Regions from separate parts of the Romboutsia sp. Marseille-P6047 genome, predicted to be linked through region 1. Evidence: a T-box and tRNA genes for the amino acid it is inferred to sense, from the RefSeq annotation. Region 1 holds a T-box; the other holds one or more tRNA genes.
The links. The T-box of region 1 lies ahead of thrS (threonine--tRNA ligase). A T-box ahead of a tRNA ligase gene usually reads a tRNA of that ligase, here a tRNA-Thr.

Region 1 (16,268 bases):
TAAATTAAAAAATAGTAGAATAGGTATGGTATTTGTACCATTGAAAGAAGACTATGAAGATGAAGTATCAGATGAAGAGTTTTATAAAACTAAAAGAGATCTAGAACATATGGCAATTCAAACTGTATATAAAATAAGAGATATAGAAGATGAAGCAAAAGAAGCACTTTTAGAATTAGAGGAGGAAATAGGAAGATTTATAATAGATCCACATATAGAAGAATTAAGCAAAAAGTATGAAGATTATGAAAAAGTGCAACAATATTTAAAAAATATAAGAGAGGATATATTGGAAAATATCTTTTTATTTTACTTGGATGAAGAAGAATTAAAAGATAAGATTGATAAAGATCATTTTTTAAAATATAGAGTAAATTTACTTGTAGATAATGATAGTGATAAAACTAAATTATCTGCACCGATAGTAGTAGAAACTAATCCAAGTCCAGCTAATTTATTTGGAAAAATAGAATATGATTACTATAATGGAAACTTAAAAACTGACTTTACAAAGATAATTCCAGGAGCTGTACACAAAGCAAATGGTGGGTACTTAGTTCTATATGCAGAGCAACTACTTAGATATGCTTTATCATGGGATATGTTGAAAAGAACGATACAGTCTAAAAAGATAACAATAGATACTAATACCGCTATAAATCCGGAAAGTATCCCAGTCGATATAAAAGTAATTTTAATAGGTAGTAATTATGTATATAATGTTTTATACAATTATGATAGTGATTTTAGTAAATATTTTAAAATATTTGTTGATTTTGATAGTGAAATGAATAAAAGTGAAAATAATGAAATGGGAATAGCAAGATTTATAGCACTTCAATGCAAGAAAAATAATTTAAAGCATTTCACATATGATGCAGTTCAAGAAGTTATAAATTTTAGTACTAGATTATCAGGAGATGTAGATAAATTATCTACTGAGTTTAATAAAATTATGGAAGTTGTAGTAGAAGGTAATGCATATTCTCAAGAAAATAATTCTGAGTTTGTGGAGAAAGAGGATGTGAAAAGAGCTATAAAAGAAAGAAGAAAAAGATTAAATAAAATAGAATGTAAGTTAGATGAGTCAATGGAAAATGGATTTACATTAATTGATACAACAGGAAGTAGAGTTGGAGTTATAAATGGATTATCTGTATTAAGTACAGGTGAGTATTCATTTGGTAGACCATCTAGGATTACAGTAACAACAAGTGTAGGAAGTAAAGGTGTAATTAATATAGAAAGAGAAGTAAAAATGAGTGGATCTATACATGATAAAGGTGTAATGATTTTATCAGGATATTTATCTGAAAACTTTGCACAAGAATCTCCATTATCAATGAATGCATCTATATGTTTTGAACAAAGTTATGGAGGTGTTGATGGAGATAGTGCATCAGGAGCAGAGTTATACGCGATTTTATCGTCTTTATCAGGAATACCTTTGAAACAAAATATTGCAGCAACCGGTTCTATAAATCAAAAAGGGGAGATTCAAGTAGTTGGTGGAATTACGGAAAAAATAGAAGGTTTTTATTTTACATGTAAGCAAAAAGGATTAACAGGTATTCAAGGTGTTATAATTCCGCAAAATAATAGTAGAAATATAGTATTGTCAGATGAAGTAACAGATGCAGTTAATAAAGGATTATTTCATATATATACAGTTAATAATGTTGAGGAAGCAATGGAGATACTTACAGATGTGAATTTTAATAAAATTAAAGAATTAGTTAAAAATCGTTTAGATAGCTTTAATCAAATAAGAAATTCAGTAAATAAATGATTTATACTGTAAAATTAAGGGTAATATATAAAATAAAAAAGCAGGAACTGTAAAGTTTTTGCTTTTTTTATTTGTAATAGATTAGGAAATTTGATAGATAATATAAATAATAAGTTAAATTAAAGGGGAATAAAACTATGAAAGATGTAAATGAAATATTAGATAAACTAGAGGAATTATATCCTGATGCAAAATGTGAGTTAGATTATACAACTCCATTTGAATTATTAATAGCAACAATATTGTCAGCTCAATGTACAGATATAAGAGTTAATATTGTTACAGGTAAAATGTTTAAAAAATATAATACACCATATGATTTCAATAAATTAAGTGTTGATGAAATTATCAAAGAAATAAAAACATGTGGATTATATAAAAGTAAGGCAGAAAAAATAAAGCTAACATCCAAAATTATATGTGAGGAATATGATGGACAAGTTCCAAATACATTTGAGGAACTAGTAAAACTTCCTGGTGTAGGAAGAAAAACAGCTGGTGTTGTATTAAGTAATGCATTTAATGTACCTGCAATAGCTGTAGATACTCATGTTTTTAGAGTTGCAAATAGAATAGGAATAGTACATACTACTACTCCAGAAAAAACTGAATTTGCACTTATGAATACTATACCAAAACAAAGATGGTCACACTCTCATCATTTATTAATCTTTCATGGAAGGAGGATATGTAAAGCTAGAAAGCCAGAGTGTGGTGATTGCCATATAAAAAGCTATTGTGACTATTATAAAGAAGGGAATGACAACCTTGAAAAAAAATAAAATTATATCATTATTAATAGTAGCTATATTTTTTTTAGGAAATATAAAGTTAGTACAAGGTTTTGAAAGAGAAGGTAAAATTCATAAAAATATATATGTAGAGGACATAGACTTATCTAACTTAAGCAAAAAAGAAGCGAAGGATAAAATTACTAAAGTAATAAATGAAAATAATGAATTAATTTTAAAGTTTAGTGAAGGCAATTATAATATAAATAAGAATGATTTAGGTGTAAGTTATATGGTAAATGAAGCTATTGATGAAGCCTATAATGTATGTAAGGAAAATAAATTCCTTGAAGATATTAAAGTTAAAATAAATTTAGATTTAGGTAAGAAAAAAATAATAACCTTAAAATATAATTATGATGACCAAAAATTAAATGAATGCATAGAGAATATTGGTAATGAATTATATATATCTCCAGTTAATGCTACTATAAGGGTAGATAATGGAAAATTTGTAAAAACAAAAGAAGTATATGGGAGAAATATAAATAAAGATATTTTAAAAGAAAAGTTTATACAAAGCTTTGAAGATATTTATGTCAATTCAATAGATATACCAGAACAAAACATTGAACCAAAATATAAAGAAGATGAGTTATCTAAAATAGATACTGTATTAGGAACTTATGAAACATATTTTAATCCTAAAGTTATAAATAGGGTTGAAAATATAAAAATTGCATCAAATGCTACAAAAAATATACTTATTGGAAAAGATGAGGAATTTTCTTTTAACTCTATAATTATAAAATCTAAAGCAGCAAAGGAGATGAAGGAAGCTCCTGTAATTATAAATGGCAAAGTAGAAAAAGGATTGGGTGGAGGAATTTGCCAAGTATCTAGTACTATATATAATGCAGCACTTTATGCGGGTATGAATATAACTAATGTAAAAAATCATAGTATACCAAGTGCATATATTTCAAAAGGAAGAGATGCTACAGTATCACTAGGTGATATAGATTTTAAATTTAGAAATAAATTTAATACACCTGTCCTTATTTATAATGAAGTTTTTGATAATAGAATAGTTTCTACAATTTATGGAAATAAAGAGGATAAGAAAGAAATAGAGATAATAACAGAAGTAACAGAAACTCTTCCAAATAAAACTATTGAGAAAGAAAGTAAAGATTTATATGAAGGAGAAAGAGTTGTAGAACAAGATGGAAGGATAGGATATAAAGTTAGTACATTTAGGATATATAAATCTGAATCCCAAGAAAGAAAAGAGCTTATATATAATAGTTTTTATCCTCCTATGGATAAAGTTATAATTAATGGTTCAAAGAAAAAAGAAGAACATAAACAACCACATTATAAGGGTTTAAATATATTTACGGAATATGTATAATTTCTAATAGTAAGTAATAGTGTGATTATAAATATTTTCTGATATAATAATATTTAGAAAATAAAACCAAAATCAAAGTTTAAATAAAAAGTTTTTAAATTGGCTAGGAGGATTAGTATGTCATTAAATATAGTTTTAGTAGAGCCAGAAATACCACAAAATACTGGTAATATATTGAGAACATGTGCAGCTACAGGATCTACATTGCATTTAGTTAGACCATTAGGATTTTCGTTAGAAGATAAATATTTAAAAAGAAGTGGGTTAGATTACTGGGATATAGCAAATATTCAGTATTATGACAGTTTTGAAGAAGTAAAAGAAAAAAATCCAGATGGTGTATTTTTCTATTCAACAACTAAAACAAATAATTTCCACTCAGATATGAATTTTGTAGAAAATTCATTTTTAGTATTTGGTAAAGAAACGAAAGGATTACCTGAAGATTTATTAAAGGAAAATCCAGAAACTTGTATGAGAATACCTATGTTAGATCATGAAAGAGCAAGATCGTTAAACTTATCAAATGCAGTTGCGATAGCTGTATTTGAGGCTTTAAGACAAATTGGGTATCCAAATATGAAGTAAATTTAAAATATAGAATGTAAAGTATAATTTGATGAGGGGGTATAATGTATAATGAGTAACTTAAAAATTGTATGTGATAGTTTATCTGATATATCTATAGAATTGGTTAATAAATATGATATAGAAGTAATTCCACTTACTGTAATTATAGATGGAAAAGAATATAAAGATGGGATAGATATTGCAAAAGAAGAATTTTATAAGAGATTAAGAAAAGAACACATATATCCGAAAACATCTCAAGCTACTTACGCTCAATTTAAAGAAGTTTTTACAAAGTACGTAAATCAGGGGAAAGAAGTACTTTATGTTGCAGGTTCATCTACTGCAACAGGAACGTATCAAAGTGCTAATATGGCTAAGAATGATATAGATGGAAAGATTTATATGTATGATTCACAAAGTTTTTCTTATGGAATAGGTGTTTTAGTTGTAGAAGCAGCTAGGTTAGCAAATGAAGGTAAAACTGGAGAAGAGATAATTCAAAGGCTTCAAAATTTAAGAGAAAAATCCTATTTATTATTTTCAGTAGATACATTGGAATATCTGCAAAAAGGTGGTAGGATATCGTCAACAAAAGCAACTATAGCAAATATATTAAATATAAAACCTATATTAGATGTAAAAGATGGACTTGTATCTCCTGTAACTCAAGTTAGAGGTAAAAAAAATGTTGTATCTAAGATGATTGAACTGATAAAGGAGAATTGTGGTGATGACTTATCGGATCAAGTTATTTACATAGGATATAGTGATGATGAAAAAGAAAAATTAAAATTAATAGAAGCTGCAAAAGAAGAATTAAATCCAAAGGATATACAATTCTTTATGGTTGGTACTTGTATAGGTTCACACTCAGGTCCAGGAGTAACAGGAATTTTAACTTTTAAAAAATAAAATGTAGAATATATAAAATAGATGGTCTTAAAATAAATTATATTTTGATATCATCTATTTTAATTTTTTATAGAAAATATATAAATGAATTATAATTATTACTATTAAGAATATATAAAAGTTAGAAAAATAACTAAAATAATAAATAGTATGTAATAAAGGGCATAAAAACACATACTAATTAGACTTCTAACTATTAAGTGCAACACATATTTACAAAAAAATTAAAAAAAATACATAAAAAGTATGGCTAAAAAAGAAAAAATAGTGTAGAATGGAGTTAATTATTACATATATAGAATAATTTGGAGGAAATTTATGAAACTTAAAAAATTATTAGCACTAGGTTTAACTACAGTTATGACTGCTGGATTACTAGTAGGATGTGGTTCAAATTCAGGAGATGCTGATGCATCATCAGAAGATAAGGTATACAAAATAGGAATGATAACAGATACAGGTGGAGTAAATGACGAATCTTTCAACCAATCTGCTTGGGAAGGTCTTCAAGACTTAAAGAAAGAATATGGAGATAAGGTAGAAGTTAAGTATTTAGAATCAACTCAAGATGCTGACTATACACCAAATGTTGAAACATTTGTAGATGATGAATATGATTTAATAGTAGGTGTTGGATATAAATTAGAAGATGCAATAAAAAGCGCTGCTAAGTCTTATCCAGAACAAGAATTTGCTATAATAGATGCTGTTGTAGAAGCTGACAACGTAAACTCTTTAACATTTGAAGATAATGTATCTTCATTCTTAACTGGATTAGTAGCAGGTAAGATGACTGAAACTGGTAAAGTTGCATTTATAGGTGGTATAGAAAGTGATTTATTACGTACATTTGAGTATGGATACAAAGCTGGTGTCTTAACTGCAAACCCAGATGCTACAGTATCATCTCAATATGCAAACAGCTTCTCAGATGCTGCTAAAGGGAAATCAATAGCTAACCAAATGCACAGCGACGGAGTTGATATAATATTTACAGCTGCTGGTGCAACTGGAACAGGTGCAATAGAGGCTGCTAAGGAAAATAATAAAAAAGCTATAGGTGTTGACTCAGATCAATATAACTTAGCTCCAGACAATATGTTAACATCAGCTATGAAAAACATAGATGTTGCAATATTCAACTTATGTAAAGATATGGTAGAAGGTAACTATGAAGGTGGAAAAGTTATAGTTAATACATTAGCTACTGGAGGAGTTGGTATAGCTCCAACTAGTGATAAAAATGTAGCGCCAGATGTATTAAAATACGTAAATGAAATGGCTGAAAAAATAAAGAGTGGAGAAATAAAAGTTCCTTCAACTAAGGAAGAATTTGAAGCTCAATTTGCTCAAAACTAATTAAATAATTTATATAAAGAAAAAAACTACCCTAAGTTTAGGGTAGTTTTTTTCTTTATATAAATTATTGGATAAAAGAATTATAAAATGAGAAACCTACAATTATACATAAATTTCTTTCAAGGAGGTATAAGTATGAAATTAAAAAAACTGTTAACCTTTACAACATCTTTAATTTTATCAACATCTATGATGGTTGGGTGTAGCAACAAAGGTAATGAAAGCTCATCAGGTAATTCATCAAATGTTATAAAAATCGGAATGGTAACAGATACAGGTGGAGTAAATGATGAATCTTTTAATCAATCAGCATGGGAAGGTCTTCAAAGACTAAAAAAAGAATATGGTGATAAAGTTAATGTTAAATATCTTGAGTCTAAACAAGATGCTGATTATACTCCAAATGTAGAAACTTTTGTAGATGAAGAGATGGATTTAATAATTGGAGTTGGATATAAGTTAGAAAATGCAATTAAAGAAGCTTCTAAAAACTATCCAGATAATAACTTTGCTATAATAGATACACAGGTAGATGCAAAAAATGTAGATTCATTATTATTTGCAGATAATGAGTCATCATATTTAACAGGATTAATAGCAGGTAAAATGACTAAAACTGGAAAAGTAGGATTTATTGGAGGTATGGAAAGTGAAGTAATAAGTAAATTTGAATATGGTTATAAGGCTGGTGTGTTGGACTCTAATCCAGAAGCTAAAATATCCACTCAGTATACAAATAGTTACACTGATTCAGCTTTAGGAAAATCAATAGCAAACCAAATGCATACAGATGGAGTAGATGTAATATTTACAGCAGCAGGTGCATGTGGAACAGGAGCTATAGAGGCAGCTAAAGAAAATAATAAAATGGCAATAGGTGTTGATCAAGATCAAAATAAACTAGCACCCAAAAATGTAATTACATCTGCTATGAAAAATGTAGATGTAACAGTATATAATATATCAAAAGATTTATTAGAAGGAAAATATGAAGGTGGAAAAGTAATAGTAAGTACTTTAGAAACTGAAGGTGTTGGAATAGCACCAACTACAAAAGATAATGTTCCTCAGGATATATTAGATTATGTCAATGAAATTAAAAACAAAGTAAAATCTGGAGATATAAAAGTTCCAGCAACTAAGGATGAATTTGAAAAAACATATCCTAATAATAAATAGATAAAAAGCTTTCTTACTTTATGATTATTAATAAAATAATTATTTTGTAAGAAAGCTTATTTAATTAATAAGTTAATTAGAATACAGACTATTTATTATATGAAAAACTTATTGTTTATTATTTTTTATATGAAATTTAATTAAAAATAATTATGTAATTAAATTTAATCATAATGAAACAAATAGATTAGGAGTTTTATGGATAATATATAAGTATATACAATTATATTTACTAATTTTGTAAATAGTATATAACAATGATAAAAGAGAGAGGCTAAATTAATTAAAATAATTTAAATAATGTGCATCTTTTAAATAAAATACAAAAAAATGTCGAAAAAAGTTTGTTATATGAATTATATTTTAGTATAATAAAAAGTGCTGATTAGTAAATAAGGAGGGTAATAAAGAGCGATGAATAAAAGTAATGTGGATTACAGTCAAAAAGTTGTTGAGATGAAAAAGATAACTAAAAAGTTCGGAAACTTCGTGGCAAATGATAATATAGATTTGACTGTACATAAAGGAGAAGTACATGCTCTTTTAGGAGAAAATGGAGCAGGAAAATCTACACTAATGAATATATTATATGGTTTATATCATCCAACTTCTGGAGAAATACATATAAATGAAAAATTAGTAAATATCGATAACCCAAATGTAGCGATTGAAAATGGGATAGGGATGGTTCATCAACACTTTATGCTTGTTCAACCATTCACAGTAGCACAAAATATAATACTAGGTACTGAGCCAGTTAAAGGTTTAGGTGCTGTAGATATGAAAAAAGCTACTGAAGATGTTAAAGCATTATCGGAAAGATATGGACTATATGTAGATCCAAATGCAAAGGTTGAAGATATAACTGTAGGTATGCAACAAAGAGTAGAAATATTAAAAGCCTTATATAGAGGAGCTGAGATATTAATACTTGATGAGCCGACTGCTGTTCTTACACCTCAAGAAATAAATGAGCTTATGCAAATTATAAGAAATTTAACTAAAGAAGGTAAATCTGTAATAATAATAACTCATAAGTTAAAAGAAATAAAAGCAGCAGCTGATTACTGTACTATAATAAGAAGAGGTAAATATATAGATACAGTTAAGGTTTCAGAAACAAGCGAAGATGACTTAGCAGCAATGATGGTAGGTAGAGAAGTAAACTTCAAAGTAGATAAAGATGAACCTAAGTTAGGTGATGTTGTTTTATCAATTGAAGATTTAGTAGTAAGAGATAATAGAAATATAGCAGCTGTTGATGGATTATCATTAGAAGTTAGGGCTGGTGAAATACTAGGTATAGCAGGTATAGATGGTAATGGACAATCTGAATTAGTAGAAGCCCTTACTGGACTTAGAAAATCTGAATCTGGAAGTATAAAAATAAATGGACATGAAGTTATAAATAATAAGCCTATAGAAGTTTTCAAAAAAGGTATAAAAAATATACCAGAAGATAGACAAAAAAGAGGTTTAATATTAGACTTTACAATAGCTGAAAATACAGTATTACAAAATTATAAGGATCCTAGATTCTCTAAAAATGGAATTTTAAATAAATCAGCTATAGAAAAACATGCAGAAGAAATAATAAAAAGGTTTGATGTAAGACCTACGGATTATACTACAAAAGCGAGAGCTTTATCGGGTGGTAACCAACAAAAAATAATAATAGGTAGAGAAGTTGACAATATAGAGGTTTCAAGAGCAGCAACAAAAGAGCCACAATTATTGATAGCAACTCAACCAACTAGAGGTCTAGATGTTGGGGCGATAGAATTCGTTCATAGTTCTTTAGTTAAACAAAGAGATGAAGGAAATGCGGTACTTTTAGTATCTCTTGAATTAGATGAAGTTATGAATGTATCTGATAGAATCGCTGTAATATACGAAGGTAAAATTGTAGGTATAGTTGATGGTAAAGATGCAGATGAAAATACATTAGGATTTATGATGGCAGGAGGTGCAGAAGATGAGCAATAATAAGATTAAGAAAAAATCTGCTGCCAATAATGCTATTCTATTCTCACTAATATCAATAGTATTAGGTTTAATAGTTGGAGCAATAGCATTATTAATAGCTGGATTCAACCCAATTGATGCATATTCAGCTATGATAACAGGTGTAATTGGTAAGCCTAAATTCATAGCTTGGACTATAATAAGATCGACTCCGCTTATATTAACAGGTCTTTCTATTGCATTTGCATACAAGACAGGATTATTCAATATAGGAGCAGAAGGTCAGTTTATAATAGGTGCATTATTTGCAACTATAGTAGGTGCGGGTATTGAATTACCAGCAATAATACACATCCCATTAACTCTTTTAATAGCAGCAATAGCTGGTGCAGTTTGGGGTGGAATTGCAGGATGGTTAAAATCTAAATTTGGAATAAATGAAGTTATAGCTACAATAATGTTAAACTGGATAGCATTCTATTTAAGTAACTACTTAATAAGAACTAGCTTCTTAGCTCAAAATAATAGTGAAACTTCAATTAGTATACATGATAGTGCAAGCATAGGTATAGACTGGTTAAAAGGTTTAGTAGGTCCAGCTACTTCAGTAAACTGGGGAATAGTTATATCTATAGTAGTTATATTAATAGTATCATTCATATTATTCAAAACAACTTTAGGATTTGAATTAAGAGGTGTTGGACATAACATGTTTGGTGCAGAATACGGTGGAATAAACGTAAATAGATCTATACTACAATCTATGGCCATAGCAGGTTTAATAGCAGGTCTTGCTGGTGCAATACAAGTAATGGGTGTATCTCATAACATATCAGTATTAGCAGCACAAGAAGGTTATGGATTTGATGGTATAGCAGTAGCATTAATCGCTAATAGTAATCCAATAGGAGTTATATTCTCTGGATTATTATTCGGAGCATTTAAGTATGGAGGAACTAAAATGCAAGCCGTTGGAGCTCCTTCAGAAGTTGTAAGTATAGTTATTGGATCAATAGTTTACTTTATAGCATTAAGTAGTGTATTAAAAATGTTATATGATAAAATGAAAGAAAAAAGAAGTAAAGGGGGTAATGCATAATGCAACAATTAGCTTTAATAATCAGTACAACTTTAATGTACTCTACACCCCTTATATTTACAGCATTAGGTGGAGTATTTTCTGAAAAATCAGGTATAGTAAATATAGGTCTAGAAGGTATGATGGTTATGGGTGCATTTGCGGGTGCAGCATCAGGATACCTTTTAGGAAATCCATGGTTAGCGTTTATAATTGGTGGACTTGCAGGTGGATTATTTGCTCTAATCCATGCTATAGCAACAGTTAGTTTTAATGCAGACCATACAATATCAGGTGTTGCTATAAACTTACTTGCACCAGGGGTAGCATTATTTGTATCAAAAATAATGTTTGATGGAGCAACAATGACTCCAACAATACCAATGGAAAATAAGATACCAAGACCATTAAATGGATTATTTGAATCAGGAAGTATCTTAGATACTATATTTAACTCATATGCTACAGTTTATTTAGCATTTATATTAGTTTTTGTAGTATGGTATGTACTATATAAAACTAAGTTCGGTCTTAGAGTGACAGCGGTTGGGGAACACCCAGGTGCAGCAGATACTTTAGGTATAAATGTTACTCGTGTTAGATATGCTGCAGTTATAATATCTGGTATACTAGCTGGATTTGGTGGAGCATCCATGAGTTTAGCTGTTGTTTCATCATTCAGACCAACATTAATATCTGGTCAAGGATATATTGCTATGGCAGCAGTTATATTTAGTAAATGGAGACCACAATGGGCGATGGTAGCTTGTTTATTATTTGGTTTCTCAACTGCTTTAACTGTTTTCTTTGGAAATCCAGAATTACCATTTGTTATAAATGAAAACTTATTATCAATGATACCTTATATAGTAACTTTAATAGTACTAGTATTATTTGTTAAGAGTTCTAAGGCTCCATCAGCGCTTGGAAACCCATACAAAAAAGGTGAAAGATAATTAATATAAAACTCGTTATTTGTACAATATAGTACATATAGCGAGTTTTTTTATTATAAATAAAAGAGAATAAATATAGTTTAAAAATACTATTTATTGAAATAATAAACTATAAGATAAGATTTTATTATTAGCTAATCCTCTTTTATATAGTTAGAAAGGGGCGATACATTTGACCAATAAAGAAATTCATATAAGTTTCTCACCTCATCCTAGGATTAAGGCCCAAGAAATTTTGGAATCTAAGGAAGTAGATAAAAATGTGAGTTTAAATGGAGGTATGGTAGAATTAGTAATCAATCTTGATATGAAAAATGATATTGACTTAGAGGAGATAGGACAGGAAATTACCGATTTAATAATATGTATAGTAAAAGATAAATACTTAAAAGAATATATAGATAAAAGATACAAGGATAGTTATTTAAATGAGCTTGATATTATATATCAATATTCATTAGAAGTCTTTAATCGAATGGAAAATTTAATTAAAGATAGTATTCTAACGAAAGTATCTAATTATTTAAAATATGAAAATTACATAAATATAGAAGGTTTTTTAAAATTTAGGTTAAAAGAAGTTATTGTGTATTTATCTTCTATAATAGAAATTGCAATAGAGGAATATCAAGAGGAAAAAGACCAAAGTGAGTTTATAAATGTGCTAAAGTATTTTGTAGATATGCAAGATACTAAAATAGATTTACTTGTAGTGAATATATTAGAGGATAAAACATTTAAATTGTATGATAGTCAAGGTAAAAAAATAGATAATCTTGATAATGAAGACATTATAAATATGGTTATAAAAGAAGAGTTAAATTATGAAGATTTTTTAATAAGCACATTACTAGCGCTTTGTCCTAGAAAAATAAAGATACTAGATTATTTAAATGATAACTCGTCTAAATTGGTAATTGAAACTATAAAATCTATCTTTGAAGAAAGAGTTAGCGTTATATCAAAATATAAATAGTTATATATATTGATAGTAAAAAAATTCTTTTTTTAATTTATCATAAGCTTTATAATTGTATATATCTAAAATAAATATACAACATTATAAGGAGATTTTTATGAGCAATATATTAAAAGTGATGCTATTAGCAAGTATTGGTGGAGTTATTGGATACATAACTAATGTTTTAGCTATAAAATTAATATTTAGGCCAATACAACCTATAAAAATACCGATATTAAACTTTGAAATAATAGGTCTTATACCGAAAAGAAGGAATGAAATATCTAAAAATATAGGTGAAATAATTCAAGATGAGTTTTTATCTATGGATGAGATACTAGAGAGTATAATGACCGAAAATGATAAAGAAAAAATTATAGAATACATAAAAGAAAAAATAAATAATATAGCACAAGAAAAAATGTCTTTTGTACCATTTCCAATAAGAGGAATGATAGAAGGATATATTATGGATGCAGTTGACTCAGAAGTAAGAGTTGCTATAAATGAGTTAAGTGAAGAAATGATAAATAAAGCGAAAGAACGTATAAATATACAAGAAATGGTAGAAACTAAGATAAATGAATTAGATCTATACGAGCTTGAAGATTTAATTATAAGAGTTGCTAAAAAAGAATTAAAACATATAGAAGTATTAGGATTAATATTAGGATTTTTAATAGGGATAATACAAGGCATTATCGTAATATTCATATAAAATATTAAGGTTGATACAAATTTTACTATCTGATATAATAGTGATAATAACTCAAGATTATTGCTAAGATAAGGACGAGTAAAGTAGAACTAATTTACAGAGAGGAAGGGTCATCGGCTGTAAGCCCATCTAAATATAGCTATTTGAAAACTACCTTTGAGCAGAACTTATTAGCATAAATTTATGTGAAAGTGTTCGGTTGACAACCTTATAGTCAACAAGAGGATTTATATTATTGTTATAAATCAACTTGGGTGGAACCACGAATTAATACTCGTCCCAATATTTTTATTGGCGACGAGTTTTTTTAATATATAAAATAAATAGGAGGCACTAGGTATGATAAAGATTACATTAAAAGATGGATCTGTAAGGGAATTTGAAAATGAACTTTCAGTTATGGAAATAGCTAAATCTATCAGTGAAGGATTAGCTAGAGCAATAGTTGCAGCTTCTGTAAATGGTAGAGTTGTAGGACTTGACTACATAGTAAAGGAAGACTGTGAATTAAACTTATTTAAATTTGAAGATGAAGAAGGTAAAGATGTATTTAGACATACATCAGCTCATATGTTAGCACAAGCTATAAAGAGATTATACCCAGAAGCTAAGTTTGCAATAGGACCAACTGTTGAAAATGGATTCTATTATGATATAGACTTAGAACACAGATTAATTAATGAAGATTTAGAAAAACTAGAGAAAGAAATGAAAAAAATAGCTAAAGAAGATGTAGCTATAGAAAGATATGAATTACCAAGAGAAGAAGCTTTAGCTTGGGCTAAAGAAAATTCAGAAATATATAAAGAAGAACTTATATCAGAATTACCTGAAGGGGAAGTAATATCATTCTATAAGCAAGGTGATTTTACTGATTTATGTAGAGGACCACATTTACCTTCAACTAAGAAAGTTAAAGCTGTTAAGTTATTAAGTGTTGCAGGTGCATACTGGCGTGGAGATGAAAAGAATAAAATGCTTCAAAGAATTTATGGTATATCTTTTGAAAAAAATAAAGATTTAGAAGAATACCTACACATGTTAGAGGAAGCTAAAAAGAGAGACCACAGAAAATTAGGTAAAGAATTAGATTTATTCTTTATACCAGAAGAAGGTCCAGGTTTCCCATTATTTTTACCAAAAGGTATGGAACTTAAAAATGAATTATTAAAATTCTGGAGAGAAATACACAGAGCAGATGGATACCAAGAAATAGAAACTCCAATAATATTAAATCAAAAGCTATGGGAGACTTCTGGACACTGGTTCAACTATAAAGAAAATATGTATACTGTAGATATAGATGACCAACAATTTGCTATAAAACCAATGAACTGTCCAGGTTCACTAATATACTATAACTTTAAACCACATTCATATAAAGAATTCCCAATGAAAGTTGCGGAACTTGGTAGAGTTCATAGACATGAATTATCTGGTGCATTACATGGACTTATGAGAGTTAGAGCATTTACTCAAGATGATGCTCATATATTCATGTTGCCAGAACAAATAAAAGATCAAATAAAAGGTGTTGTAGATTTAATAGATAGAGTTTATAAGACTTTTGGATTTGAATATCACTTAGAGTTATCTACTAGACCAGAAAACTCAATAGGAAGTGATGCAGACTGGGAGATAGCTGAAAATGGATTAAGAGAAGCTTTAGAAGATCTTAACTTATCTTATATATTAAATGAAGGTGATGGAGCATTCTATGGACCTAAAATAGACTTCCATTTAAGGGATTGTTTAGGTAGAACATGGCAATGTGGAACAATACAATTAGATATGCAGTTACCTCAAAGATTTGACATAACTTATGTTGGTCAAGATGGTGAAAAGCATAGACCAGTAATGATACACAGAGTTGCTTTTGGAAGTATAGAAAGATTTATAGGTATATTAATAGAACACTATGCTGGTAAGTTCCCAGTATGGTTAGCGCCAACTCAAGTTAGAATACTTCCTATATCAGATAAATATAATGATTATGCTAATGAAGTTAAAGATACTTTATTTGCAAAAGGTATAAGAGTTGAAATAGATGATAGAGCTGAAAAAACAGGATTTAAAATAAGAGAAGCACAACTTCAAAAAATACCATACATGATAATAGTAGGAGAAAAAGAAGAAGCGGATAAGACTATATCTGTAAGATCAAGAGATAAAGGCGAAATAGGAGCTGTATCTGTAGATGAATTCGTTAACACTATAACTGAAGAAGTAGTAAATAGAGTAAATGTAGAACAGTTTTAATTTAATAAAATAAAAATAAAAATCCACTGATATGTAACACTATATCGGTGGATTTTTTAATTAATATTAATTTACGATTTCTTTTTTTATTAAAGATTGTAATTCTTCATGAGTCATAGTCTCCTTGTCATGAAGATACTTAGAAACTATATGTAAGTCATTTATATTATTGTTTAATAGATCTAGAGTTTCCTTATAACAATCCTGGACTATACTATTTGCTTCTTTTTGAACTTGTTCGGATAAAATTGTTTTGATATTTCCATCAATAGTCATAAATCCTAATTTACTCATTCCATATTCACATACCATTTGGTTTGCTATATCTGTTACTTTTTTCAAATCATCCTTAGCACCTGTGGATTGATGATTAA
Region 2 (16,268 bases), 200 kb from region 1:
ATAAAAATAGTATTTTATTTATAATTTTCAGCTTTTACTTCAAAGAAAGATTGTGGATGGTCACATACTGGACATACATTTGGAGCTTTTTTACCAATATGTATATGTCCGCAGTTTTGGCATTTCCAAACAACGATGTCATCTTTTTCGAATATTACACCATTTTCTAAGTTCTCAAGTAACTTAAGATATCTTTCTTCATGTTCTTTTTCTATTTCTCCAACTGCTTTAAATAAGTAAGCTATTTTAGTAAAACCTTCTTCTTCAGCTTCCTTAGCAAAAGTAGCATACATATCTGTCCATTCATAATTTTCACCAGCTGCAGCATCTTTTAAATTTTCAGCTGTAGAAGGCATACCATCATGTAAAAGTTTGAACCATATTTTAGCATGTTCCTTTTCATTATTAGCAGTTTCTTCAAATATTGCTGCTATTTGATTATATCCTTCTTTTTTTGCCTTTGAAGCATAGTAAGTATATTTATTTCTTGCTTGAGATTCTCCAGCAAATGCTGTAAGTAAATTTTTTTCAGTTTTAGATCCTTTTAACTCCATATTTAGTGTACCCCCAAAAAATAAGATTTTATAAAGTGATGAAAACTATTATCATCCACATATTAATCTTATGCTAAGAATAAGAGGTATAGCACAAAAAAATATTTATGTATATAATAAAATAATTTAAGGAAAATTTATTTTATTAATTGGAAATCATAACCTAAATCTTTAGCAGAATCTATAACATCACCTAATATTTCAGTATTAGTTTTAGATACTGCATGTAAAAGTAATATAGAGCCATCATGAAGGTTGTCTAATATTTTTTTCTTTGCATATTTTAATTCCGGTTGTTTTTCAGGATCCCAATCGTCATATGCAAAACTCCAAAAAACTGTTTTGTATCCTAAGTCTTTTGTCATAGATAAGCTTTTCTCAGAGTAGCATCCCATAGGTGGTCTGAATAACTTATTCATTTTAGCGCCTATAAGTTTTTCATACTTAGTTTCTACATCTGATATTTCTTCATTAAACTCATTTTCATTAGATGTTAATGTTGGCATAGATGGATGAGTTGCACTGTGATTTCCTACAATATGTCCTTCCAAAACCATTCGTTTTATGAGATCAGGATTTTTATCTATATAAGATGATGTAACAAAGAAGACTGCTTGTACATTTTTCTCTTTTAAGATGTCTAATATTTTTGTAGTATATCCATTTTCATATCCTTCATCAAAAGTTAAATATAAAGTTTTACTTTTTCTATTTGAGTCTAAGTTATAAATTGCATCATAAGTTGATAATTCGTAGTTTAGGTCTGGGTTTATGTCAGGTGTTGTGTGTGTAGTATTTGGAATGTAGAACCAATTTGTTATTTCGTTGTCTAAATTATTTGATTTATTACTTTGAGATGATGAACTTGGTGTATTTTGATTTTTTGAATTACTATCTATATTTGAAACCTCACTAGATGAATTTTCATTTGAATTATTATTATTAAAGGAACAACCTGTAGCACAAAGTATAGTAAGTGCAAATAATGAAAAATAAATTAATAATTTACGCATAAATTTATACCTCCTTACACATAATAGTGTCGTTAATAAAATTTATTAACAAAAATCAAATAACTTAAACTTAAAAAGAGTGTAAAATATAGATATTTAAAAGGACATATTAATAAGTATATAAGTTTTTTGGGTCAAAAAGTAAAACAATAAATAAAAAAGTTAAAAAAATATATAAAAAAGTATTGCAATCAATAAAAATAGATGTTATAGTAATACTTGTCCGAAAGAGAAACGGGCGAAAAACAAAACGAACTTTGAAAATTAAACAGTAGGTTAATTTATATAACTAATTCTTATTTAAGAATTAAAACACAAACAACCAAGCCAGATATTCAGATAATGATTAGCTGAGCGAAGGAAATCAAATTTTATTTGAGCAACGGGATTTACCTGAATGAATATGAAGGTAAAGACGTTGGCAATATAAATTCGAAGAATTTATTTTTGAGAGTTTGATCCTGGCTCAGGATGAACGCTGGCGGCGTGCCTAACACATGCAAGTCGAGCGAACTTCTTCGGAAGTGAGCGGCGGACGGGTGAGTAACGCGTGGGTAACCTGCCCTATACACACGGATAACGTACCGAAAGGTACGCTAATACGAGATGACATATTTTTATCGCATGGTAGAAATATCAAAGCTCCGGCGGTATAGGATGGACCCGCGTCTGATTAGCTAGTTGGTAAGGTAACGGCTTACCAAGGCGACGATCAGTAGCCGACCTGAGAGGGTGATCGGCCACATTGGAACTGAGACACGGTCCAAACTCCTACGGGAGGCAGCAGTGGGGAATATTGCACAATGGGCGAAAGCCTGATGCAGCAACGCCGCGTGAGCGATGAAGGCCTTCGGGTCGTAAAGCTCTGTCCTCAAGGAAGATAATGACGGTACTTGAGGAGGAAGCCCCGGCTAACTACGTGCCAGCAGCCGCGGTAATACGTAGGGGGCTAGCGTTATCCGGAATTACTGGGCGTAAAGGGTGCGTAGGTGGTTTCTTAAGTCAGAGGTGAAAGGCTACGGCTCAACCGTAGTAAGCCTTTGAAACTGGGAAACTTGAGTGCAGGAGAGGAGAGTAGAATTCCTAGTGTAGCGGTGAAATGCGTAGATATTAGGAGGAATACCAGTTGCGAAGGCGGCTCTCTGGACTGTAACTGACACTGAGGCACGAAAGCGTGGGGAGCAAACAGGATTAGATACCCTGGTAGTCCACGCCGTAAACGATGAGTACTAGCTGTCGGAGGTTACCCCCTTCGGTGGCGCAGCTAACGCATTAAGTACTCCGCCTGGGAAGTACGCTCGCAAGAGTGAAACTCAAAGGAATTGACGGGGACCCGCACAAGTAGCGGAGCATGTGGTTTAATTCGAAGCAACGCGAAGAACCTTACCTAAGCTTGACATCCTTTTGACCTCTCCCTAATCGGAGATTTCCCTTCGGGGACAGAAGTGACAGGTGGTGCATGGTTGTCGTCAGCTCGTGTCGTGAGATGTTGGGTTAAGTCCCGCAACGAGCGCAACCCTTGCCTTTAGTTGCCAGCATTAAGTTGGGCACTCTAGAGGGACTGCCAGGGATAACCTGGAGGAAGGTGGGGATGACGTCAAATCATCATGCCCCTTATGCTTAGGGCTACACACGTGCTACAATGGGTGGTACAGAGGGCAGCCAAGTCGTGAGGCGGAGCTAATCCCTTAAAGCCATTCTCAGTTCGGATTGTAGGCTGAAACTCGCCTACATGAAGCTGGAGTTACTAGTAATCGCAGATCAGAATGCTGCGGTGAATGCGTTCCCGGGTCTTGTACACACCGCCCGTCACACCATGGGAGTTGGGGGCGCCCGAAGCCGGTTAGCTAACCTTTTAGGAAGCGGCCGTCGAAGGTGAAACCAATAACTGGGGTGAAGTCGTAACAAGGTAGCCGTATCGGAAGGTGCGGCTGGATCACCTCCTTTCTAAGGAGAATTGCCTACTGTTTAATTTTGAAGGTTTGTTTTTACATACACCGCTTTGAGGTTGTGATATGGCATGTTATTGTCAAGTAAGCCGAAAGGCGTGGCTTACAAATGACAAGTAACATTGCTATTATCATAGCCTCTTCGCTAGTTTATTGTAAAAAGCGTGGGTGAATAGGAAAGATAAAACCTTATAGTACTTTGAAAACTGCATAACATTTAGTGATATGACATCATTTAATTATATATAGACAAGAAAAGTCTTTAAAATTACAAACTTTAATAACTGGTCAAGTTATTAAGGGTGCAGGGCGGATGCCTTGGCACTAGGAGCCGATGAAGGACGTGATAAGCTGCGATAAGCTTCGGGGAGTTGCACGTAAACTTTGATCCGAAGATTTCCGAATGAGGAAACTCACTTAGAGTAATGTCTAAGTATCGTTAAGTGAATACATAGCTTAGCGAAGGGAACCCGGGGAACTGAAACATCTAAGTACCTGGAGGAAGAGAAAGAAAAATCGATTCCGTAAGTAGCGGCGAGCGAACGCGGAACAGGCCAAACCAATAAAGCTTGCTTTGTTGGGGTTGCGGACACGTCATAAACGAAGAGGTATCGTAAGTGAAGAGAGTTGGAAAGCTCCGCTATAAAGGGTAATAGCCCCGTAGCTGAAACGAGAAGACTTTAGATGTGATCCAGAGTACCACGGGACACGTGAAACCCTGTGGGAAGCAGGAGGGACCATCCTCCAAGCCTAAATACTACCTAGTGACCGATAGCGCATAGTACCGTGAGGGAAAGGTGAAAAGAACCCCGGGAGGGGAGTGAAATAGAACCTGAAACCCTGTACTTACAAGCTGTGGGAGCACATTACTTGTGTGACCGCGTACTTTTTGTAGAACGGGCCAACGAGTTACGTTAAGTAGCAAGGTTAAGCACTTAAGGTGTGGAGCCGTAGCGAAAGCGAGTCTTAAATGGGCGATTTAAGTTACTTGGCGTAGACCCGAAACCGGGCGACCTATCCATGAGCAGGTTGAAGCGAAAGTAAAATTTCGTGGAGGACCGAACCCACGAGCGTTGAAAAGCTCGGGGATGACTTGTGGATAGCGGTGAAATTCCAATCGAGCCCGGAGATAGCTGGTTCTCCCCGAAATAGCTTTAGGGCTAGCCTCAAGGTTGAGAGAAGCGGAGGTAGAGCACTGAATGTCCTAGGGGGTATTGCACTTACCGAAGACTATCAAACTCCGAATGCCGTATTCTTATACTTGGGAGTCAGACTGTGGGTGATAAGATTCATAGTCAAAAGGGCAACAGCCCAGATCGTCAGCTAAGGTCCCTAAATGTACGTTAAGTGGTAAAGGATGTGGGATTGCACAGACAACCAGGATGTTGGCTTAGAAGCAGCCACTCATTTAAAGAGTGCGTAATAGCTCACTGGTCGAGTGATCCTGCGCCGAAAATTTCCGGGGCTAAAACGTACTACCGAAGCTACGGCATCATTATGATGGGTAGGGGAGCTTCGTATGCAGGTTGAAGCATGACCGTAAGGACATGTGGACAGTATACGAGTGAGAATGTTGGCATGAGTAGCGAGATGTGGGTGAGAATCCCACAGGCCGTAAACCCAAGGTTTCCAGGGGAAGGTTCGTCCGCCCTGGGTTAGTCAGGACCTAAGCCGAGGCCGAAAGGCGTAGGTGATGGACAACAGGTTGATATTCCTGTACCACCAATAACCGTTTGAGAAATGGGATGACACAGAAGGATAAGCTAACCGTACTGTTGGTTATGTACGGGCAAGCATTGAGGCAGTTCCTACAGGCAAATCCGTAGGAATAATGCTAGGATGTGATGCGGAGCGAAATTTAGTAGCGAAGTAGCTGATTTCACACTGTCGAGAAAAGTCTCTATCGAGGTTAAAGGTGCCTGTACCGCAAACCGACACAGGTGGGTGAGGAGAGTATCCTAAGGCCAGCCAGAGAACTGTTGTTAAGGAACTCGGCAAAATGACCCCGTAACTTCGGGAGAAGGGGTGCCTGTCTATGACAGGCCGCAGAGAATAGGCCCAAGCGACTGTTTACCAAAAACACAGGTTTCTGCTAAGTCGCAAGACGATGTATAGGAGCTGACGCCTGCCCGGTGCTGGAAGGTTAAGGGGATCTGTTAGAGCAATCGAAGCAGTGAACTTAAGCCCCAGTAAACGGCGGCCGTAACTATAACGGTCCTAAGGTAGCGAAATTCCTTGTCGGGTAAGTTCCGACCCGCACGAAAGGCGTAACGATTTGGGCACTGTCTCAACAACAGACTGGGTGAAATTGTAATACCGGTGAAGATGCCGGTTACCTGCGACAGGACGGAAAGACCCCATGGAGCTTTACTGTAGCTTGACATTGGGTCTTGGTACTACATGTACAGGATAGGTGGGAGACTATGAAGCGTGAACGCCAGTTTGCGTGGAGTCATCCTTGGGATACCACCCTTGTAGTACTGGGACTCTAACCATAGGCCATGAATCTGGTCTTGGGACACTGTCAGGTGGGCAGTTTGACTGGGGCGGTCGCCTCCCAAAAAGTAACGGAGGCGCTCAAAGGTTCTCTCAGTACGGTCGGAAATCGTACGTAGAGTGTAAAGGCACAAGAGAGCTTGATTGCAAGACATACAGGTCGAGCAAGGACGAAAGTCGGACTTAGTGATCCGGTGGTTCCGCATGGAAGGGCCATCGCTCAACGGATAAAAGCTACCCTGGGGATAACAGGCTTATCTCCCCCAAGAGTCCACATCGACGGGGAGGTTTGGCACCTCGATGTCGGCTCATCACATCCTGGGGCTGTAGTAGGTCCCAAGGGTTGGGCTGTTCGCCCATTAAAGTGGTACGCGAGCTGGGTTCAGAACGTCGTGAGACAGTTCGGTCCCTATCCGTCGCAGGCGTAGGAAATTTGAGGAGACCTGTCCTTAGTACGAGAGGACCGGGATGGACGCACCTCTGGTGTACCAGTTGTTCTGCCAAGGGCATAGCTGGGTAGCTAAGTGCGGAATGGATAAGCGCTGAAAGCATCTAAGCGCGAAGCCGACTTCAAGATAAGATTTCCCACCGTAAGGGTAAGACCCCAGGAAGACTACCTGGTTGATAGGTCGAAGGTGTAAGTGCAGTAATGTATTTAGCTTATCGATACTAATAGGTCGAGGACTTGACCAAAATAAATTTAAATGATAAATATTGTAAATGATATGTAGTTTTGAAAGTATTATCATACTTTAATCCTAAAATGTTATATTTGCTGGTGTGGCTCAACGGTAGAGCAGCTGACTTGTAATCAGCAGGTTGTAGGTTCGATTCCTATCACCAGCTCCATTTAAGACTAAGATATTCTTAGTCTTTTTTTGTGTTCAAAAACGAATTTACAGAATATGTAAAAATAAATCGAATGAAAATAGTAGATTTTATCATATTAATTTGATATTATAACAAAAGACAATGATTTTGTCTGAAAAAAATAGAGACAAAGAAGTACGATTTATATATGGGCACTTGAATCGTATGGAGTTACTAGTGCAACCGGCTATGTTTAATTATAAGTCATTTAGAAATGAAACTAATTGATTTATAAACAGATATAGTCTTTTTTATTGCAAAAAGACTAATATCCTTTATTTAAACAAAAAATTATAGAAGCTAAGAAGTATGATTTGTAAATGGGCACTTAAATCATATGGAGCTAGTAGTGCAACCGGCTATATTTTAACTTAACTTAGTTTAGATATTTTAATCTAACTAAATAAGTTAAACTATAGCCTTTTTTTGAAGGGAGAATAGTATGAAAAACAATCTAAAAAGGAAAGTATTATCTATAGTTCTTACAATAGCCATGGTAATAGGGTACATGGTTCCAAATTTAGGTATAGTTAATGCAGAAACAAACGTATTACCAGAAGGATTTACAAGTGTAGCTATAGGTAACAATTACGGTAATGGAAGTGCAATTTTTGACAACACTAGTAAGACATTAGAAATTCAAGGCTCAGGTAACCTAATAGGAAAAGATAAGGGATCAGTTGATAGCTATCAATTTGTAAGTTACCAAGTTAATGGTGATGCTACAATTATAGCTAAATTAGAAAACTTTAATACGAGTAATGCTCCATATGGTCAAGCAGGAGTATTTATGCGTGAAAATAATACTAGCGACAATGCAGATTATTTTGGTGTATATGTAGAACCAAGTAAAGATCAATATAGATATGCTTATAGAGATAACTCTACAGGTGGAACTGGTGCAGCAGCTATATCAGGATTAACAAAAGAATCTAAAAATAAATATATAAAAATTGAAAAGAATAAAACTTCTTTTAAATATTATATAGCTAATGACAAAGATTTTAATGACATAATAGCATCTGGTGGACAAAGTATAAACTCATCATCTACTACATGGAACTTAGGATTTGTAGTAAGTAATGGAGGAAGTACAACATCAGCAGTTGCAAGTTTTAATGATATAACAATAAAAAATGAAAGTGGAATTATTTACACTTCAACAGATATACAAACTCCAGAAGTACCTGAAGTACCAGAAATACCAGAAACACCTGAACTTCCTAACTATGGTGTGGGAACATTACCAGATGGATTTAATAATTCATCAATAGGGAATGACAGTGAAAATGTATATGCTAATTTTGATAAAGATACAAAATCATTCACAGTAAATGGATCAGGTACATATATAGGAAAAGATGTATCATCAACTGATAACTATCAGTTTATAAATTACAAAGTAGAAGGTAACGCTACTATAGTAGCTAGATTAGTAGACTTTGATATGAGTAATGCAAAATATGGTCAAGCAGGTGTATTTGTACGTAATAATAATTCTACTAATGATGCAGACTACTTTGGCGTATATGTAGAACCAAGTAAAAATCAATATAGATATGCTTATAGAGATAATGCATCAGCAAAATCAGGTGCAGCTCAAATAGGTGAATTAAATGCAGATTCTAAAAATCAATATATAAAAATAGAAAGAAATAAAACTCAATTTAAAGCTTATATATCTAAAGACCCAACATTCCCAACCGATAAAACAATAGTAAAAACTCAAACTGTTGTAAATGAAAGTAACACTTGGTATGTAGGATTTGTAGTAAGTAACGGAGGAAGTGAAACTCCAGCAGTTGCTACTTTTGACAATGTAAGAATAGAAAATGAAGATAAACTTTACTATGATTCAACAATAGAAAAAATGCCAGTTGATACAGTAGAAAATGTAAAAGCTGAGGCTAAAGATTTTAAAGTAACTTTAAGCTGGGATGAAGTAAAAGATGCTACTTCATATGTAATAAAAAGATCAACAGAAAAAAATGGAGAATATAAAGAAATAGCAGAAGTTGATTCTTCTAAAACAACATATGAAGATTTAGAAGTAGTAAACTTCCAAACATATTACTATAAGATAATGGCAAAAAATGAAAATGGAAATGCATACGACTCAAAAGAAGTAGTAGCAGTACCAAACAATAGTAATCCAGACAATATACAATATGAAGATAATGCCGCTAATTTCAACATGATAGAAGAACCAAATGATACAGTATCAAATCCTGTAATAACATTAAAAGGTTCAGTTGATAAAGATGGAAAGATAACAATAAAGCAAAATGATAAAATAAAAGTAAATGCTATAGAAAAATCAAAAGATGAAGTATTTACTAAAAACTTAACATTAGACTTAGGAAGAAACATAATAGAAATTTACCATACAACAGAAGATGGAAAAACAACAGTAAAAACTTATAACATAGTATATTTAAACAATGGTAACTATGATATAATCGTTGATTCAACATACAATGGTGTTGAAGGAAGAGAAGTTGATGGAATAAAAACATATAGCACAATAACAGAAGCAGTAAACTCTGTACCAACTAAAAATACAGAACGTGTAAACATATTTGTAAAAAATGGCGTATATAAAGAAAAAACAATAGTACAATCACCATATATAAGTATAATAGGCGAAGATAGCCAAAAGACTATATGGACTTACGATGCTTCAAATGGAACAATAAATCCTGAAACAGGAGAAAAATATGGAACAAGTAAAAGTGCTAGTGTAACTATAAAATCAAAAGCTGTTGGATTTATAGCTGAAAACATTACAATAGAAAATGCTTACGAAGAAAAGCAAATAGTAGAAGGTGATCAAGCAGTAGCATTAAATAACCAAGCTGATCAAAGTATATTTATAAACTGTAGATTTATAGGAAATCAAGATACACTATTAGCAGATGCAAGTAGTTCTTCGCCAGCAAGACAATATTACTATAAATGTTATATAGAAGGTGATGTTGACTTTATATTTGGACGTGCACAAGCAGTATTTAATGACTGTGATATAGCATCAGTAAATAGAAACTTATCTCCAAAGAATGGATATATAACAGCAGCAGATACATGGGATAAAGATGCTTATGGATATGTAATAATGAATTCAAGATTAATTGGACTTGATGATATAGCTGATAACTCAGTATCTTTAGGAAGACCATGGAGACCAAGTAGTGCTACTGATACAGTAACTCCAGCAGTTGCATATATAAACTGCTACATGGGAAGTCATATAGCAACTAATGGTTGGGATGATATGGGTGCAAACTCTTTAGCATCAACAGCAAGATTCTTTGAATATGGAAGTTATGGACCAGGAGCTAAATTAAGTGATACTAGACCATTAATACAAAATAGTGAAATAGCAAATTACTCATTAGAAAATGTATTTTCAACTTCATCAGCATCAGTAAACGGAAATGATGCCTACAATGATGATTGGAATCCAACTGAAAAGTCAGATTCTACAAATATAAACTCTGCATACGATAACATAGTAAATGTTTCATTAGTAGAATTAAATATATCAGAATTACCTATGAATATAGGAGATACAGCAAAACTTATAGCAACAGTAGGGCCAGAGGATGCTACTGATAAAACAGTTATATTTGAATCAAGCAATGAAAATGTAGCTATAGTAGATAACAATGGAAATGTAAAAGCTGTAGGTATAGGAACAGCAGTAATAACAGCAAGAAGTGGTAGTGAAGAAGCTACATGTACAGTAACTGTTAAACTTCCATTAGTACAAATGAATAATGTACCAGAAATAAATGCAGAAGATGTAAATATAAAGTTAGGAGATACTTTTGATCCTAAAGATTATGTAAAAGCAAATGATAAAGAAGACGGAGATTTAACAGAAAAGATTGAAGTTATAGAAAATACAGTAGATACAAAAACAGCTGGAGAATATAAAGTAGTTTATAAGGTAACTGACTTAGATGGAGCAAGTTTCACTAAGGAGATAAAAGTAACTGTAAATGAAAAATTACAATTACCAGAAATTCCAGAAGTAGACCCGGAAGAACCGGAATTACCAAGTGATCCAGAAATACCAGTTGAACCAGAGGTTCCAGGTGAATCTGATACTCAAGAAATACCGAGTAAGCCTGAATCACCACAAGTTCCAAATGATAACCAAAATTCATCAGATGATAAAAATGACTCAAATATGGAATCAACTGCACTACCTCAAACAGGTGATAATAGTATACTAGGTTTAATAGCTTTAGTAGTTCTATCATCAGCAGTACTTTATATATTAAATAAAAGAAAAATAAATAATTAATATAAAAAGCAGATAATAAAACTTAATTTATTATCTGCTTTTCTTTTATTCATATATAAGAATAAAAATAAAGAAATAAAAAGGAATAGTAATGTATTTAAGATATATATTAATTTATTGAGTATGGCATTATAAATTATAGTTCATATTAAAAGTTAAAAAGCATAATAATAATTAGTATCATATCCAACTATCTAATCAAAAAAACAAAAAAATATTAGGAGGTGGGTGAAGATAATATATTTATATTTTTCTTTATCTCTAGGAATACTAATTTTACTATTTCTAATATATCCAAAAGTAAAAAGTATTCTATATGCAATAAGTATAATACTTTCCTTTAACTACATCGTTTGGAGATTCTCAGCAGTACCAACATATGGTATAAGCAAATATATAGGAATAGGATTACTTATTGCTGAAATACTTGGGTTTATACAATTTATGTTATTTGTATATATAAGCTCAAGAAATCCAAAGGAAGAATTTGAACTATTAAGAAAATCCCAAGATGAAAATCTACCTACTGTAGATATAGTTATACCAACATACAATGAACCTACATATATAATAAAAACAACTATAGCTGCAGCACTGGATATAAAATATGATAAAGATAAGAAAAATATATACGTATGTGATGATGGTAAAAGATACGAAGTGAAAAAATTATGTGAAGAGCTAAATGTACATTATTCAGTAAGAAAAGATAACACTTATTCAAAATCAGGAAACATAAACAATATGTTATTACATTCAAATGGAGATTTAATAGCTGTATTTGATGCAGATATGATTCCAAAGAGTAACTTTTTAGAAAAAACTGTGACATATTTTAATGATGAAAATGTTGGATTTGTACAAACACCACAAAGTTTTTATAATGCAGATATATTCCAAAAAGCTTTTAAGCGTAAAATTCCAGCAGAACAAGATTTCTTTATGAGGGATGTTCAAGAAAATCGTTCATATATAAACTCAGAAATACATGTTGGAACAAATGCTGTATTTAGAAGAACAGCTCTTGATGCTATTGGAGGATATCCTACTTTTTCTATAACTGAAGACATAGCACTAGGATTTTTGATTCAGTCAAAAGGATATAAAAGTGTATTTTTAAATGAACCGTTAGCATTAGGATTAAATCCAACTAATTTAAAAGACTTTTTAGTTCAAAGAGATAGATGGTGTAGAGGTAATCTTCAATTATTAAAAAGTAAAAATCCATTTAAAATAAAAGGATTAAAACTAAATCAAAAAATAGCTTATATAGATGGATTACTATCTTGGTATTCAAGTATATTAAAAATGATATTTATAATAGCTCCAATATTTTATTTATTAACAGGTATATTCTTTATAGACGCACCTATTAAAGATCTATTAGTAATGTTCGTACCATATTTTGCAGTTCAATATTCAATATTCAGTGTAAACTCACCAAATACAAGAACTATGTACTGGGCACATATATATGAAACAATAATGGCTCCATACAACGCAAAAAGTTGTTTTGCACATATATTTAAAAAATCAAATACAAAGTTTAAAGTTACAAATAAGGATGTAAAATCATCAGCTGGAAATATATATATAAAAGAAGCTTACCCTCATATAATTTTAATAATATTAACAATATTATCTTGGCTAATGGGATGTTATAGAGTTAGTACAGGTGAACTTAACTTAGGCATATTTGGTATAAACATACTATGGACAATATATAATGTAATACCAATGTTTGTACTAATACGTATATCATTAATAAAAGATTATAATGAAGAACCATATACGATAGTATGTGAATATATAAGACTACAGTTAGTTGAAGAAGATAAACTAGAAACAGAATTTAGTTTTAAGCTAATAGGTATTTCTGAAGATTACTTAACTTTAGAACAAGATAATGATAGAGTACTTCTAAAAGGAGAAAAATTAAAACTATCATTAAATGGAAATGTAATTTCAGGAGTAATAGAGAAATCAACTAATGGAGAAGCAATATTACAAATTGATAAAATATCAAAAGATGCATATCTAAATTTAATAAATATATACTCAGATTCACTAAGACCTTTCTATGATTTAGATAGAATAGTCAATAAAACAGACTATATACAACAATTAATGAAAGGAGAGATTGAATATTGAGTATAGGTAAAGTATCAGGAAAAAGAAAAGTAGCAACATCAGTAACAATAGCTGCTGTATGTGGATTAAGTATTTTATTTATGGATAACTATGATACTATAGAAGGTTTTACTAATAATGTAGTAAACAGTACTAGTCTGGTAAAATCAGATAGTCACACCAATATAGATAAACTTAAAAACACTTCAGACACATCAAATACAATAAGTAAGGTAAAAGAGTGGAATATAGGAGAAAAAAGTAATGACTATAATTTAAGTTACAATGAAAATAATGAAGTTTTACTTAAGTTTAGTAATACTCAAAATAATACATATATAACGAAAGAAGTTCCTTTATCATATGTAGATGGAGAGTTAACTAATTCATTATCATTGAAATTTAAAAATATAAATAATAGCATATCTCAAATTAGCTTTTACCTACAAGGTGATGAAAAGATGTTAGTAGGTAGTGGTGACAATCAATATATGGAATATTTTGAAGAGAAAATAGGAGATTACAAATTAGAAAACTCAAATAAATCAGATGCAATAAATATGACAATAGATATAGAAGAATCATTAAAAGAATTAGAGGGTCATATGACAAATGGTGTAAGACTAGCAATGAGAGTTGAATCTGATAGTGATTATCAGGACTTATATGATAGACAAGGTGAGATGATTTTAGAATCAGTAGAAGCTTTAAGTATAAAATATGGAGAGAATACACTTACACCATGGGCATACACTAATGGATATAATATAAATAATAACGTAGTAACATATGAGAACTTAAATGACTTTGAAAACATAAGTAGTGAGGTTAAAAACTATAATCCTAGATGTAGATATTTTAATTTAGAGATTAAAAATATAGATAATAGCGTAGAAAATATAGTTATAAATGTATATGGTAAAAACAATGAAGTAGCAAATATAAATATTGATTTAACTAAAAAATCAAAAACTGACTTAAGTTTTCAATACGACATATTGGAATATAATAATAAACTAGGTAATATAGAAAAAGTAGAGCTATTAGTAGACTCAAATCCATATAATACAATTACTAATCGAAGTGGTCAATTAGAAATAGTTTCGGCATATTTCTCTTCATTTGAAAAATAAAAATATAAAATAGATAGCAAAATTACTTGCTATCCATTTTTTTGTTTGAAAAACAAAATATTACTGATATAATATTCATAGCAAGGGAGGGATTTGTCGAAATGAATAATAAAATAAAAACAGGAATCATAGAATTTATAGGATTAATAATAGGATGTCTATCAATGAGTATAGGTCTAAACATGTTCTTTAAACCATATACAATAGCACCGGGAGGACTAAGTGGTTTATCACTAGTACTAAGTAAACTAACAGGACTATCAGTATCAACAATAATGTTAGCAATGGGTATACCACTACTAATATTCTCAGTGAAAATACTAGGTAAAAAAGATGCTATAAAAACACTAATAGGTATGTTAATACTATCAGGATTACTAGATGTAACAGCACCACTATCTAACGTATCAGTAACAGAAGATGTACTTTTATCAGCAATATCAGGAGCAATATTCTTAGGAGTAGGTATAGGTATGGTATTTAGCGTAGATGGTTCAACAGGTGGAACAGACTTAATAGCACTTATGGTAAATAGAATAATACCAAGTATACCTTTATCAAAATGTTTAATAGTTATAGATGGAATGGTAGTTGTATCAGCAGGTATTGCAAATGGAAATTTAGAAACTGGGCTATATTCAGGTATAGCTTTATATATAATAGCTAAATTAGTAGATGCAATAATATCAGGATTTGATTATTCAAAAGCATTTATGATAATAAGTGATAATGAAGAAATTCTAAGAGATGCAATAGTAAATGATATAAACAGAGGGGTTACAATACTAGATGGTAGAGGTGGATACACTAACAATAATAAGAGTATACTACTAGCAGTTGTAAAAAAGAAACAAGAAGTTCATCTTAAGAAACTTATAAAAAGAGTAGACCCAAGAGCATTTATAATAGTAAGTGATGTACATGAAGTACTTGGAGAAGGATTTAAGGATATAAATGTATAATTAAATATAATCAGATATAATAAATTAATGAAATAAAACTAGTAGAATAGTTATTATAAGAAAAGCATAAAATTTATTATAATCTAAGGTAAAAAGGTATGGATAGAAATTGGATTCATACCTTTAATTTTTTATAGAAGGATGATAAAAGTATGATTAATTTTACAGAAAAATATGAGTCACTTGAACTTGTTTCGAAGGATAAATCAAAATTAACATATACAGCCATCAATATAGAAACAAAAGAGAAGGTAATTTTAAAGCTTTACGAAAAAAGTCAGTATAAGGAAAGTAAATTTGATGAGTTAAAAAAGATTGTTCAATTTTCAAATATAAATGAAAATGAAAACTTGCTTAAAATAAACAATGTAGACAGTGGTTGTTATATGGACACTATATATTACATTGTTGAAATGGAATACACTGAATATGAAACTTTAGAAAAAATATTAGAGAATAAAGATTTTACAGAAAATGAAGCTTTAGGGATTATAAAACAAGTAATAAACGGATTACATGATTTACATAGACTAAATATAGTTTATAAAAATCTAAGCACTGAAAAAATATATATAAATGAAGATAATACTATAAAACTAGACTCTACAGGATATATAGATAAATATCCTAAAACAATAAAATATATATCACCAGAGCAAGTAGCTAACAAATCAATAAATAAAACATCAGACATATACTCACTAGGTATAGTACTATTTGAAATAATAAATAAAAAGCTACCATTCGTATGGGAAAATGGTAAAAAAGAATTATATAAAAGTATGATGGAAGAATTTTATATAGACAAAGAAAAATGTAGTTTAAACGTAATATCTATATTAGAAAACTGTT

Region 2: it encodes a tRNA-Thr, which carries the amino acid that the T-box ahead of thrS (threonine--tRNA ligase) is inferred to sense. The anticodon was not compared.

What each region holds. Positions count from the first base shown of each region.
Region 1 is NZ_UWOT01000004.1:215,536-231,803, reverse strand. It holds gene EIH23_RS06065 (Lon protease family protein) at 1-1,789, shown strand, start outside; gene nth (endonuclease III) at 1,927-2,571, shown strand; gene EIH23_RS06055 (VanW family protein) at 2,558-3,934, shown strand; gene trmL (tRNA (uridine(34)/cytosine(34)/5-carboxymethylaminomethyluridine(34)-2'-O)-methyltransferase TrmL) at 4,052-4,522, shown strand; gene EIH23_RS06045 (DegV family protein) at 4,574-5,419, shown strand; gene EIH23_RS06040 (BMP family lipoprotein) at 5,738-6,778, shown strand; gene EIH23_RS06035 (BMP family lipoprotein) at 6,914-7,957, shown strand; gene EIH23_RS06030 (ABC transporter ATP-binding protein) at 8,372-9,943, shown strand; gene EIH23_RS06025 (ABC transporter permease) at 9,933-11,021, shown strand; gene EIH23_RS06020 (ABC transporter permease) at 11,021-11,956, shown strand; gene EIH23_RS06015 (putative sporulation protein YtxC) at 12,129-12,932, shown strand; gene EIH23_RS06010 (DUF445 domain-containing protein) at 13,033-13,635, shown strand; T-box leader at 13,692-13,920, shown strand; gene thrS (threonine--tRNA ligase) at 13,975-15,894, shown strand; gene EIH23_RS06000 (ATP-dependent metallopeptidase FtsH/Yme1/Tma family protein) at 15,961-16,268, opposite strand, start outside.
Region 2 is NZ_UWOT01000004.1:13,675-29,942, reverse strand. It holds gene rbr (rubrerythrin) at 15-554, opposite strand; gene pdaA (delta-lactam-biosynthetic de-N-acetylase) at 692-1,567, opposite strand; rRNA gene EIH23_RS05105 (16S ribosomal RNA) at 2,011-3,514, shown strand; rRNA gene EIH23_RS05100 (23S ribosomal RNA) at 3,803-6,705, shown strand; tRNA gene EIH23_RS05095 (tRNA-Thr) at 6,787-6,861, shown strand; cyclic di-GMP riboswitch class II at 6,997-7,080, shown strand; cyclic di-GMP riboswitch class II at 7,169-7,252, shown strand; gene EIH23_RS05090 (pectinesterase family protein) at 7,325-11,191, shown strand; gene EIH23_RS05085 (glycosyltransferase family 2 protein) at 11,420-13,342, shown strand; gene EIH23_RS05080 (hypothetical protein) at 13,339-14,454, shown strand; gene EIH23_RS05075 (YitT family protein) at 14,556-15,416, shown strand; gene EIH23_RS05070 (protein kinase domain-containing protein) at 15,569-16,268, shown strand, end outside.